Haloferula helveola: one gene and its partner. Each later gene encodes a partner of the first gene's protein in a complex. Links are inferred from orthologs where the notes say so. Each region holds a gene or a part of one and is shown on either strand. Other genes may lie near its edges.

Region 1 (8,865 bases):
GCCGTCCTCGTCTTCCCTGCCCAGAACATTCAGCAGCATTCCGTGGCTGATCCGGAACTGCGACTGCAAGCGCTCGGGCGGCGAGTCCTGCAGCCGCTGGAAGGTCTTCTCGTCCCAATTCACGAACCCCTTCTCCGGCGGACGCTTCTTGACCGCCTTGCTCTTCTTGCCCTTGGCGGCCGCCTTCTCCTCGGCCTTCCTGTTCTCAATCACATACGCCGGGGCCTGAGCCACCACGTAGCCGATGTCATCGAAGCCCCGTCGGCCGGCCCGGCCGCAGATCTGCTTGAAGTCGCGCACGGTCAGGATGCCAGTACTGTCGCCGCCGTACTTGAAGAGCTGGGTGAGAAGCACGGTCCGGATCGGCACATTGACCCCGACCCCGAGCGTGTCGGTGCCGCAGATTACCTTCAGCAGGCCCTCCTGGGCGAGGCGTTCCACCAGCACGCGATACTTCGGCAGCAGTCCCGCGTGATGGATACCCAGCCCGTGGCGCAGCAGCTTCTTGATCTCCTTTCCATAAGGACTCCTGAAGTCGGCCTCCTCCAACACCTCCGCGATCCGCTGCTTTTCCTCCTTCGAGCAGAAATTCCGGCTCATCAGGTCTTGGGCGGTCTTCGCGCAACTGAGCTGGGTGAAGTGGACGAGGTAGATCGGCGCCCTGCCGGCGGTCACCAGCTCCTCGACCCGGTCCTCAAGCGTGGTGAGGCTGTATTCGAACTCCAAAGGCACCGGCCGCTCGTCGGAACGCACCAATGCGGTCGGCGCCCCGGTGAGTCCGTTCAGCTCCCGCTCGAAGAACTCCGTGTCACCCAACGTCGCCGACATCAGGAGGAACCGTGCCTGGGGCAAGGTCAGCAAGGGAACCTGCCACGCCACGCCACGCTCCTTGTCGGAGTAGTAGTGGAACTCGTCCATGATAACGTCGTCCACCTGTGCCTTCCCGCCCTCCCTCAGGGCGAGATTCGAAAGGATCTCCGCCGTGCAGCAGATGACCGGCGCCGACGGGTTGACGGTTGCGTCGCCCGTGATCATCCCGACCTTCTCCGGCCCGAAGACCTTGCACAGCGAGAGGAACTTCTCATTCGCCAGCGCCTTGATGGGAACCGTGTAGTACGACCGCCGCCCTTGGCAAACCGCCCGGAACTGCAATGCCAGCGCCACCAGCGATTTTCCCGAGCCGGTGGGTGTGTTCAGGATCACGTTCTTCCCCGCGAAAAGCTCGAGGATCGCTTCCTCCTGATGCCCGTATGGCTCGATTCCCGACTCGATCACGTAGTCGAGAAACGCCCCGAGGATCTCGTCGTTCGAGGCGGGGTTCGCGACATTCCGGGGGTCAAGGGTGGCCATCGGCGGGCGACCATGGGGGTCGATTCCGGAAAAGAAAAGCGGCGGGGCGACACGGCCGTCGATTGACCGCCGACCGCGCCGCGGAGTAGCCAAGCTGTATGGAATTCCAGAACGTCACCGCGACCGCCAAGGCCAACGTCTACTTCGACGGCAAGGTCATCTCCCACACCATCATCACCGCCGACGGCGCCCGCAAGACGCTCGGGGTGATCCTTCCGGGCAGCTATCACTTCGGCACCGAAGCCGCCGAGCTGATGGAGATTGTCGGCGGCGCATGCGAGCATGTCATCGACGGCACCGACGCCTCCATCTCAATCGCCGAGGGAGGATCCTTCAACGTCCCCGCCAACTCCGGCTTCACCATCACCGTCGAGGGCGAGCCCTGCCACTACGTCTGCAGTTTCCTCTGACCGATCCGAATGGTGTTGCCTGAGCGGTTGTCGACGTCGGAAAGCCGAAGGTCTCAAAGTCGAAAGTCTGAACAATCCACCCGTTGCGATGGTGCGACAGCCCATGTGCAAAGGGCACTTTGACCTCGGAACTTTCGACCTCCTGAAGGAGGAACAACGAACCCCGGTGGCCCGCGATTGGGGTTTGTAGTTCCCCGTTTACGGCCTCCATCCGGAAAAAACGGAGGGCGGCAGCTCGACCCACCCGGGTCTTCGCCACCGCCCCCCTTCCCTCTCCTGTCGGAAATTGTCTAACGTTCGTCCTTCGATGTTGGGCGTTCGATGTTCGACGTTCCTCAGGCATCCAGCCTGAGGGCCGCCTTCTGCGCCGCGCTCTTGGCTTCGGTCTTGTCGTCTCCGCCGGCAGCCGTAAGCCGCATACCGACCGGCTTCGACACCCCGAACTCCTCCATCGTCACGCCATACATCACGTCGGCACGGCTCATGGTGCGCTTCGAGTGGGTCACGATGATGAACTGCGAGCGGTCGACGAAGCGGTCGAGCACCTTGACGAAGCGGCCGATGTTCGACTCGTCGAGCGGCGCGTCGAGCTCGTCGAGCACGCAGAACGGACTCGGCTTGATCATGTAGATCGAGAACAGCAGCGCGACGGCCGTCATCGAGCGCTCACCACCGGAGAGCAGCGCGATCGACTGAAGCTTCTTACCGGGCGGCTTGGCGATGACCTCGATCCCCGACTCCAGCGGGTCGCTCTCGTCGAGCAATTCGAGGTCCGCCTTGCCCTTTTCTCCGAAGAGTTCCTTGAACATGTCTCGGAAGTTCTTCCGGACCTGGGCAAAGGTTTCGGCGAAGCGGCGCTGGGTCTCCTCGTTGATCCGCTCGATGACCTGAAGAAGCTCCTCCTTCGAGGAAACGAGGTCTTCGTAGTTGTTGCGGACGTCGTTGTGGCGCTCCTCGAGTTCCTCGAACTCCTCGATCGCATCGAGGTTCACCGGGCCCATCGAATCAAGGCGGCGCTTGAGGTCACCGACGCAGCCTTCGACGAACTCCCAGTCGGGCTCGCCTTCCAGCGCGGGTGGCAACTCGATGTCGTCATCGGTAGCGTCGACCACCATCACCGGTGCGTTTTCGTCCTCGTCCTCCTCGCTGTCCTCGGAGGACTCCACGATACGCGCCCGTCCCTTGCCGCCGCCCTTCTTCTGCGAATCGATGCAGGCAAGCAGCGCGTGGGCGTCGGGCTCGAAGTTCGCCAACTCGACATTGTGGCGCTCGAGAATCGAGTTCACGAGGTTCTCCAAGCGGAGCTCGACCTTGGTCACGGCCACCTCCTCGCGTCCACGTTGCTCGGATGCTTTCGAGAGTTCCTTGCGCGCGCTCGACAGCGCCGACTCGGCTTCCTCGATCGCTTCGAGCAGTTCGTTGCGACGACCCGAGCGCGACTCGAGTTCGGCCTCAAGGTCCTGGATCTCCAACTGGTGGGTCTCGACCTCCTCGGCAAGCTGGTTGTTCTCGGAGCTGGCGCCTTCGATGCGCTGCAGGAAAGCCTCGATCTCCGTCTCACGGCGCACCGCGATCTCGCGGAGCTCGGCAAGGCGGGCCTCCATCGGCTGCTGCTGGGCTTCCTGCGCTTCCTTGGCCCGACGCTCGACGGCCAGAGCCGTGCGCATCTCGTTCAGCGACTCGGAAAGCTCGGCCTCGCAGCGGCGTGAACCTTCAAGCTCGCTGTTCAGGCGGCTTTGATCGGCCTCGCAGGCTTCCAGTCGTTCGCGGGCGGCCTGCAACTCGCTCTCCATCGAACTGCGGCCCTCGACCGCCGCCTGCTCGCGACCTTCGAGTTCGCCACGCTCCCAGCGGACATTCTCCAGCTTGCTCTCCACGCTTTCCAACTCGCGACGTGCCAGCGTCTGCTGACCTTCCAGCGTAGAAAGCTCGACCTTGTGGCGCTGCATCCGGTCACGGCTGGTTTCCAACTCCTCCTGGAGCCGGACCAGTTCGCCTTCGAGATGCGTCACGCGGGCCTTCGCCGCTTCTTCGGCTTCCGCGAGCTGGGCGACTTCGGCTTCGAGTTCGCGGACCTCATTCTGGCGCTCGAGCACCGAGACGTTTCCTTCGCCAGCAGCACCGCCGCTGACCACGCCCTCGGCGCCGACCAACTCGCCCGAGAGCGTCACGAGGGCCACTCCCGGCTGATCGCCCCGAAGCTTCATCGCGGTCGCCAGATCGTTGACGATCAGCACGCGCTCAAGCAGGCGCTCGACCACGCTGCGGACCTTCTCGTCGACCTTCACCTTGTCGAGAGCCCACGCCACGGCACCGTCCGGAAGCGACTCCATCTGAGTGCCGTTCGAACTGCCGACGAAGCTCTGCGGAAGCACCGCCGCATGGCCGAGCTTCTTCTCGGTCAGACGCGCGATCAGCGACTCGGCCAAGGCTTCGTCGGAGACCAGCACCGCCTGCAAATGACTGCCGAGTGCGGCCTCGATGGCACGGGCACAGTCCGGGTCGGCCTCAATGAAGCCCGCCAGCACCCCGTGGATGCCCGGCTTGAAACGATCCGGCTCGTCGAGCCCGTCGAGCACCTTGCGCGTGCCGGCCTCGAAACCTTCGCCACTGGCAACCAGCTGCCGCAGCACATCAAGACGTGAGGAACGTTGAGCCAGAGTCCGGTGGGCCTCGGCAGCGGCCGATCGGGCCGCATCGAGATCGCCGCGATTGTGCTGGAACTGGCGCTCCGACTTCTGGAAGGCCTCCTCCAGCTCGGCCGAGCGGGAAGCGTGCTCCTCAAGCCGCGTGGAAATCTCCTCCGCCTGCGCGCCGGCCTCGTCGAGCTCGAGATTCAACCGCTCCTCTTCCTCGGCGAGTTGACGCGCGCGCTCGCGGCTGGTTTCGAGCTGCGCCATCGAGCTTTCGATCTTCGCCTGCATCGAAGCGATGATCGTCTGTGTACGGTTCGCCTCGTTGCGGGCGTCGCGGAGCTTGTTCTCGATCTGCTCGCGCTCGGCACGGGCCACCGAAGTCCGCTCTTCCTGGTCCTGAAGCTGGATCTCCATTTCAGCGATCCGGCGGGCCAGTTGTTCCAGCGCCTCGTTGGCGGCGGTGAAATCGAACTCCTGCTTCTGAAGCTTCTCGCGGGTGGCCTCGATCTCGTCGCGGTTCTGGCCGATCCGGCCTTCCAGCTCCGAGCGGCGCTCGTTGTTGAAGGCCATCCGACCCTCGGCGCTCGCCAGCGAGTTGCGGTGCTCATTGAGCTCCTGGCGAAGCTCGGCCAGTTCGCCTTCGAAATTCCGAGCCGCGAGACGGGCATCGGCCACCGCCTCCTCCTTCGGCTCCATCTTGTGCTCGAGATCCGCCTCGGTCGCCTCAAGCGAACGGATCGAGGTCCGGAGTTCCTCGCACTCTGCTCCGAGTTCGACAAAGCGCTTGTGGGCGAGGTGCGTGTCGAGGATCCGCACGTCGGCCGCGAGCGTTTGGTAACGTCGCGCCTTCGAGACCTGCCGCTTGAGCGAATTCATCCGGCGCTCCTGCTCGGCGAGCACGTCGCTGACCCGCAGCAGGTTCGCCTCGGTGTACTCGAGCTTCCGCAGCGCGTCCTTCTTCTCGCGCTTGTATTTGGTGATCCCCGCCGCTTCCTCGAACACCGCCCGGCGTTCCTCGGGCTTCGACGAAAGGATCTGGTCGATCTGACCCTGCGCCATGATCGAGTAGGCCGTGCGACCGATCCCGGTATCCATGAACAGGTTGTGGATGTCCTTCAGGCGGCATAGCGTGCCGTTAATCCGGTACTCCGACTTGCCGTCGCGGAACACCCGTCGGGTGATGCCGACCTCGTTGTAGTCGACCCCGAGCGAGTCCTCGCAGTCGGCCATCGTCAGCGTCACCTCGGCCATGCCGAGCGGCTTGCGGCGTTCGGTGCCGTTGAAAATGACGTCGGCCATCTCACCGCCACGCAGCGCCTTGGCGGAAGTCTCGCCGAGCACCCAGCGGATGGCGTCGACCACGTTCGATTTGCCGCAGCCGTTGGGACCGACAATGCCGGTCACACCTTCGTGAAATTCAAAGCGCGTCTTGTCCGCGAAGGACTTGAAGCCGTGGATATCCAGGGATTTGAGATACATCGACAGGTTGAGGTTTCGGGATTCAGGTGCCCGGGAGGGATTCCGAGCAGGGTGAGCGTAGGAGAATTCGCCGCTTGGAAAAGCTCACTCCGAGAAAAACTCTATATATGGTGCCACTTGTTTAATTTGACTACATCATGTAGTGCTTGGTGATTCTTAAGGATTCTAAACCATTATGCAGGAGCCACGGGATTGCCACCGAAAATGGTGCGCGGACTTCAGTCCGCCCCCATGGAGTGGAGCGGCCAAAAAGCTGACTAAAGTCGAAGCATCAGCGTGCACCCACTTCCCTCTTGATTTGTCATACAACTTCGCTTGGATCTCCCTCAGCAAGCCATGTCCGATTTCCTGACCGTTTCCCGCGAAGCCCACGACCGCCTCGTTTCCGCCGCCTATCAAGCCCGCGGGTTCTCCGCCGAGGAAGCCGCCGAAGGTGCCAAACTTGCCGCCGAAGCGGCCCGCCACGGCATCCGCACCCACCACGCGCTCAAGGCACTGCACCTCGACCACCTGTTCGGCTCGGCCACCGGCGGCTGCGTGCCGGGCGCCGAGATCGAGGTCGTCCCGTCGAAGTTCGAGGGCTCGGAGGTCTGGAACGCCAACCGCAAGCTCGGCCAGTCGGTCGCCTACCGCGCCATCGACCGCTGCATCGAACTGGCCGACCGCTACGGCATCGGCCAAGTCTCGGTCGACAACGCCTTCCACTACCTTTGGGGCGGTGGCTACGTGATGGAAGCAGCCGAGCGCGGCTACATCGCCTACACCAACTGCACCTCGGCTCTGGCCGAGGTCGTCCCCTTCGGCGGCAAGTTTCCGACGCTCGGCACCAACCCGCACTCGTGGGGCTTTCCTACGACGGATGCCGTAGGTTTCCCGCTGGTCAGCGACTGGGCCACCTCGGTGGTCGCGATGGGCCGGGTGCAGGCACTCAAGCGCGAGGGCAAGGAGCTTCCACCGAATGCCGCGGTCGACAAGGACGGGAACCCGACGACCAACCCCAACGAGGTCGCCGCGTTGCTGCCCTTCGGCGCCCACAAGGGCTACGCGATGTGCCTGCTCAACGAAGTTTACGGAGCGTTGATCGGTGGCTCGCTGCCGACGCTCCGTGGTCGCGCCTCGCAGGCACCTGAAGGAGAGAAAACCACCACCGCGTTCTACTTCCAGGTCATCCATCCCGACGCCGTCTCGGGCAATGCCTTCGCCAACGGCCGCGACCAGATGGCAAACCTCAAGGAAGTCCTCGCCGACATCTTCGGCCACGGCAACGAAGGATGCATCCTCCCCGGCCAGTTCGAGGCCGAAGCCCGCAAGCGCTCGGACGAAGCCGGCGGGCTTCACTTTACCGCCGCCGAAGTCGCCGAGTTCAACGAACTCGCCGACGAGATCGGCCACGCCGGACTCGAGCCGGTGTGAGACTGGGAGGCGGGACGCCCCCGTCCCGCAATCTCACGAGCTTTCCCGTACCCTGACCGTTGCGACGCGGGGGGGCGACTCGCTCCCCACAGGCCGCTCTTCACATGTCGATGCCCGGCGATCCGGGCTCGATCGTGATTTCCTCTTCGCTCATCCACGGGGTCGGCACGCGGAAATACTTCTTCTCCGAAGTCGGGTATTCCGGATCAGCGACCAGCGTCCCTGCCGGGATGCCCCGCACGTCGACGAGCCTGTTGCCGTAAGGAGAAAACACGAAGCCCGGCTTTCCTGGCGCCGGCCTCGCCACCACTTGCTCTCCTTCGGCAATCCGGATCAGTCTTCGATCGGGCGTGGTCGGATCCAGTATATCGGTCCCGGGAAGCACTCCCCGAATGTCGACCGCCTCACCCGTGTAAGGACTGTGCACGAACCCCGGGCTGCCCTCCACCGGCTTGCCCGAACGAGGCTTCGCGTCGGCCGGCGGACGCACACGGATCTTCGGGGAGGCATCGGTCACCGCCTCACCACCATCCGCATCCGCGGAAACGGGGCGCCCTTCGTGAGGCGGCGGCGCATTGCCGGACCCATCCGCTTCCCGTTCCTCCGGTTCACGATCGCAGCCAACCAAAAGCAAGGTCGTCACTATCGCCAGAAGCCCGGTTCTCATGTTCCCAGATTCCACCTTCCGGACCGGTCCCGTCAAGACGCCGGAAACGGGATCAGGCGCAAGAATCTCGAACCGCTCCACGTCTCCTATCCTCCCGATGAAGCTCCGTCTCCTGCTCGCCCTGCTCGTCCTCCCCTGCCTCCGCGCCGCGGATGCTCCGCCCAATCTGATCTTCATCCTTGCCGACGACATGGGCTGGGGTGACCCGGCCTGCTACGGCGGCAAAATCGCCACTCCCCACATTGACCGGATCGCCACCGAGGGGATGCGTTTCACCGATGCCCACACGACTTCCGCCGTCTGCACGCCGACCCGCTACTCGATCGTCACCGGCCGCTACAACTGGCGCTCGCGGATGAAGAAGGGCGTCCTTAACGGCACCTCCCCCGCCCTCATCGACGCCGACACGCCGACCATCGCGGGCATCCTCGGCGAGGCCGGCTACACCAGCAGCGTGATCGGCAAGTGGCACCTCGGGCTCGGATGGCACAAACTCGACAAGCCCCGCAAGGCGGACTCTGGACCGACCAAAGGCGGCGGCTGGGATCTCGACTACTCGAAGAAGGTCGACAACGGCCCGCTGGCCCGCGGCTTCACCCACAACTTCCTGTTCCCGGCATCGCTCGACATGCCGCCCTACCTCTACCTGCGCGACGACGTCCCCGTCGGCACGCCGACCCTGACCAAAGCCTTCCTCGTCCCCAACCGCCCGGGCGCCGCGCTGGCCGATTTCGAAGCCTCGGCCTGCCTCGCCGACTTCGCCCGCGAGTCCCGCGCCTTCATCGGCAAGTGCGCGGAAGCGAAGAAGCCGTTCTTCCTCTACCTGCCGCTCACCAGCCCGCACACGCCCATCGTTCCGTCCGAAAAGTGGAAGGGGAAATCGGGACTCAGCGACTACGCCGACTTCATG
Region 2 (2,788 bases), 1.5 Mb from region 1 along the record:
TACGCCATCGAACGTCACCGTGCCCTTCCCGGCTTTGAGGACGCCCTTTTCGACCACCAGCCCGTCGCGGCTGCAGAACATGACCAATTCCTGAATCTCGAAACGACGGATCCAGTTCTGGGAAAACGTTCCACCGGTAAAGCTCAGCCGCCAGCCGTTGGCGGTCCGGTTCGCCAGCAGCTTGCTTCCCGTGATCCCGCCATAAGCCCTTTCGAAATAGCCCCAGCTCAATCTGGCGTTGTTGACATCGAGACCACGCAGTTCGAATCCCGGATGATTTGCGAAAAACGCACCGGCCGCAGCGGAAGCCTCCTCTTCGGAATTCGCACCGGCCCTCAGCTCCATATCGAGCCAGTTCATCTGGATCACACCGGCCTCCCACTTCTGGGTCAGGCCGTCGAGCATCCCCATATTGAACACCAGATTCCCGGCCTCCATCGATTGGAAGAAACTCTCCGGCGTGCCGGTCGCGCCAACCCTTCGGACCATCGCCTGACCTTGGATCCGGCGGAACCCCAGAAGCTTGGCATCTGATGCCTCCACCGCCTTCTCGAACCCGCTGCGGATCTGGGTCTGGAAGGCGCCCGTGTTCACCCGCTTGACCAGATAATAGAAAAACAGCAGGCCGATAAGGGCGACGACGATCAGTACCCGGAAGGCCATCCGCAGCAGGTGGAACAGCGTGATCGACCAGCCGCCGCCGCTCGACATCGAGTGGCGAAGCTGGAACCAGAAGCCCTGGCTGGCAATCCACTGGCTCAGGCGCTGGTTGAATTCTTGGCTCTTTTCGGCTTCCATTGAGGATCTGCGGGACGCCCCGAAATAAAGCCCTGCCTTCGAGACCACGCGAGGCCAAATTTCCCTAGCGCAGCCGGACGGGATTCCGTAGCAAACGGGCGTGGAAGGCGAGGACTACAAAGTCAGGCTGGAGATCTTCGAGGGCCCCCTCGATCTCCTGCTTTACCTGATCAAGAAGGATGAGGTCGACATTCAGGAAATCTCAATCGCCCGGATCACCAGCCAGTATCTGAAGTACATCGAGACGTTCCGGATGCTGAATATCGACCTCGCGGCCGAGTTCATCGTGATGGCGGCGAATCTGATGTATCTGAAGAGCCGCACCCTCCTGCCCCGTCAGGAGCAGCCGCCGGAGGAAATGGAGGACGAGGACGATCCGCGCTGGGAATTGATCCGGCAGCTGATCGAGTACAAGAAGTTCAAGGACGCCGCCAGCCTACTCAGCCGCCGGGAACTCGAGCAGGCCGACCGTTTCGCGCTCAAGCCGGAGAAGCCGGAAACCGATCCGGAGCCACCACCCCTTGCGGAAGTCTCGATCTTTGATCTGATCCGCGCGTTCCAGAACGTCCTGAAGCGCTTCGAGGAGTCGCACGACCTCGGTGACATCGTCGACGACCGCTACACGGTTTCCGACAAGATCGAGATGCTTCTCGGACGCTTCGGCCCGGGGCAGGCAGCCCGCTTCGACAGCCTCTTCGAGGACGCCGTCACCAAGGCGGAAGTCATCGTCACCTTCCTCGCGGTGCTCGAACTGATGAAGATGAACCAGTTCGTGATCCGCCAGACCGGAGTCTTCGGCGAAATCGACATCGAACGCCGCGCATCCGGCGCGACCACCGCTGCAGAAGCGCTGGAGGCATTTACCGAGGCCCAAGCCTGAGCAGCACCCCGCCCGCTTCAGCCCAAGCGGTAAGTGATCCGCGCCTTGGTGACGTCGTAGGGCGACATCTCCATCTTCACGCGGTCACCGATGACCAGACGAATGAAGCGTTTGCGCATCTTGCCCGAAATATGGGCGAGCACCTCGTGGCCGCTCTGCAGTTCCACCCGGAATTGGGTTCCCGCCAGAACGGATGTGATGGTGCCCTCGACCTCAACCGCCTTCTCCTCATCATTCGGATCGGTTGACTTGTTCCGCCGGTCATCGTCCCTCCTGCGGCCGCGCCCGCGTCCGCCGGGTCTGCGTCCTCTGCCTCTCGGTCGTCTGCTACTCATATCAAATCGGCGAGCCGGCGCGACTGGCGCATGCTGCCGGGCGGAGAGTTGCGGATCGAAACCTGAGGATCAATGGCAAAAATTCCTTGATTCCGCCGGGAACCCGCTTCCGGGATCGTCCCGGCAGCCCGCCCGCGGGGCACCCCGCCTGCCGTCGGAAAACCTGGCCGGAAACCCCCGATTTCTCCACGGATTTCCGATTGACACCCCGGGGGGCGCTCCCTAGTTTGCCCGCCCTTCCGCGCAGGGGACCAGCTTTCGGGGTCCGGATCGCGCCGAAGCCCAGCTCGAACCATCATGAAGACTTTTTCCGCCAAGCCCGCTGACGTCGAACGCAAGTGGTATGTGATCGACGCCGCCGACAAGATTCTCGGCCAGGTTGCCGTCGAGGCCGCCCGCCTTCTGCGCGGCAAGCACAAGCCGATCTTCACGCCGCACATCGACACCGGCGACTTCGTCATCGTGATCAATGCCGACAAGGTGCGCCTTTCCGGCAACAAGGAGCGCGAGAAGATCTACACCAGCTTCAGCGGATACGTCGGCGGCCAGAAGGTCGAGACCCCGCGTATGGTCCGCAAGCGCCGTCCGGTCCTCCTCGTCGAGCGCGCCGTCCACGGCATGGTTCCCAAGACCCGCCTCGGCCGCGCCCAGATGGGCAAGCTGAAGGTCTACGCCGGTGCCGAACATCCGCACGAGGCACAGTCGCCCGAGGCCTACGAAATCGCCTGATCCCCAATTCGACTTTTTTGAACATGAGCGCAGCAGCAGCTACCCA

The links.
Region 2: the proteins of smc (region 1) and HAHE_RS21265 are in contact, whole or in part, in a crystal structure (PDB 3ZGX), measured with the Bacillus subtilis proteins. The link is inferred for Haloferula helveola from one-to-one orthologs.

Annotation. Positions count from the first base shown.
Region 1 is NZ_AP024702.1:4,083,454-4,092,318, reverse strand. What follows is about bases 1,896-6,220. They hold smc (chromosome segregation protein SMC), read right to left. Parts: upstream 5,876-6,220; coding sequence 2,096-5,875; downstream 1,896-2,095. Other genes in these bases: HAHE_RS15375 (Ldh family oxidoreductase), read left to right, coding at 6,212-6,220. Outside these bases: HAHE_RS15390 (DEAD/DEAH box helicase), read right to left, coding at 1-1,350; HAHE_RS15385 (pyrimidine/purine nucleoside phosphorylase), read left to right, coding at 1,449-1,760; more of HAHE_RS15375, read left to right, coding at 6,221-7,288; HAHE_RS15370 (hypothetical protein), read right to left, coding at 7,389-7,955; HAHE_RS15365 (arylsulfatase), read left to right, coding at 8,053-8,865. UniProt on the Bacillus subtilis protein: Required for chromosome condensation and partitioning.
Region 2 is NZ_AP024702.1:5,564,945-5,567,732, forward strand. It holds HAHE_RS21265 (segregation and condensation protein A), read left to right. Parts: upstream 1-898; coding sequence 899-1,678; downstream 1,679-2,788. Other genes in the region: HAHE_RS21260 (hypothetical protein), read right to left, coding at 1-798; infA (translation initiation factor IF-1), read right to left, coding at 1,696-2,013; rplM (50S ribosomal protein L13), read left to right, coding at 2,311-2,742; rpsI (30S ribosomal protein S9), read left to right, coding at 2,766-2,788. UniProt on the Bacillus subtilis protein: Participates in chromosomal partition during cell division. May act via the formation of a condensin-like complex containing Smc and ScpB that pull DNA away from mid-cell into both cell halves.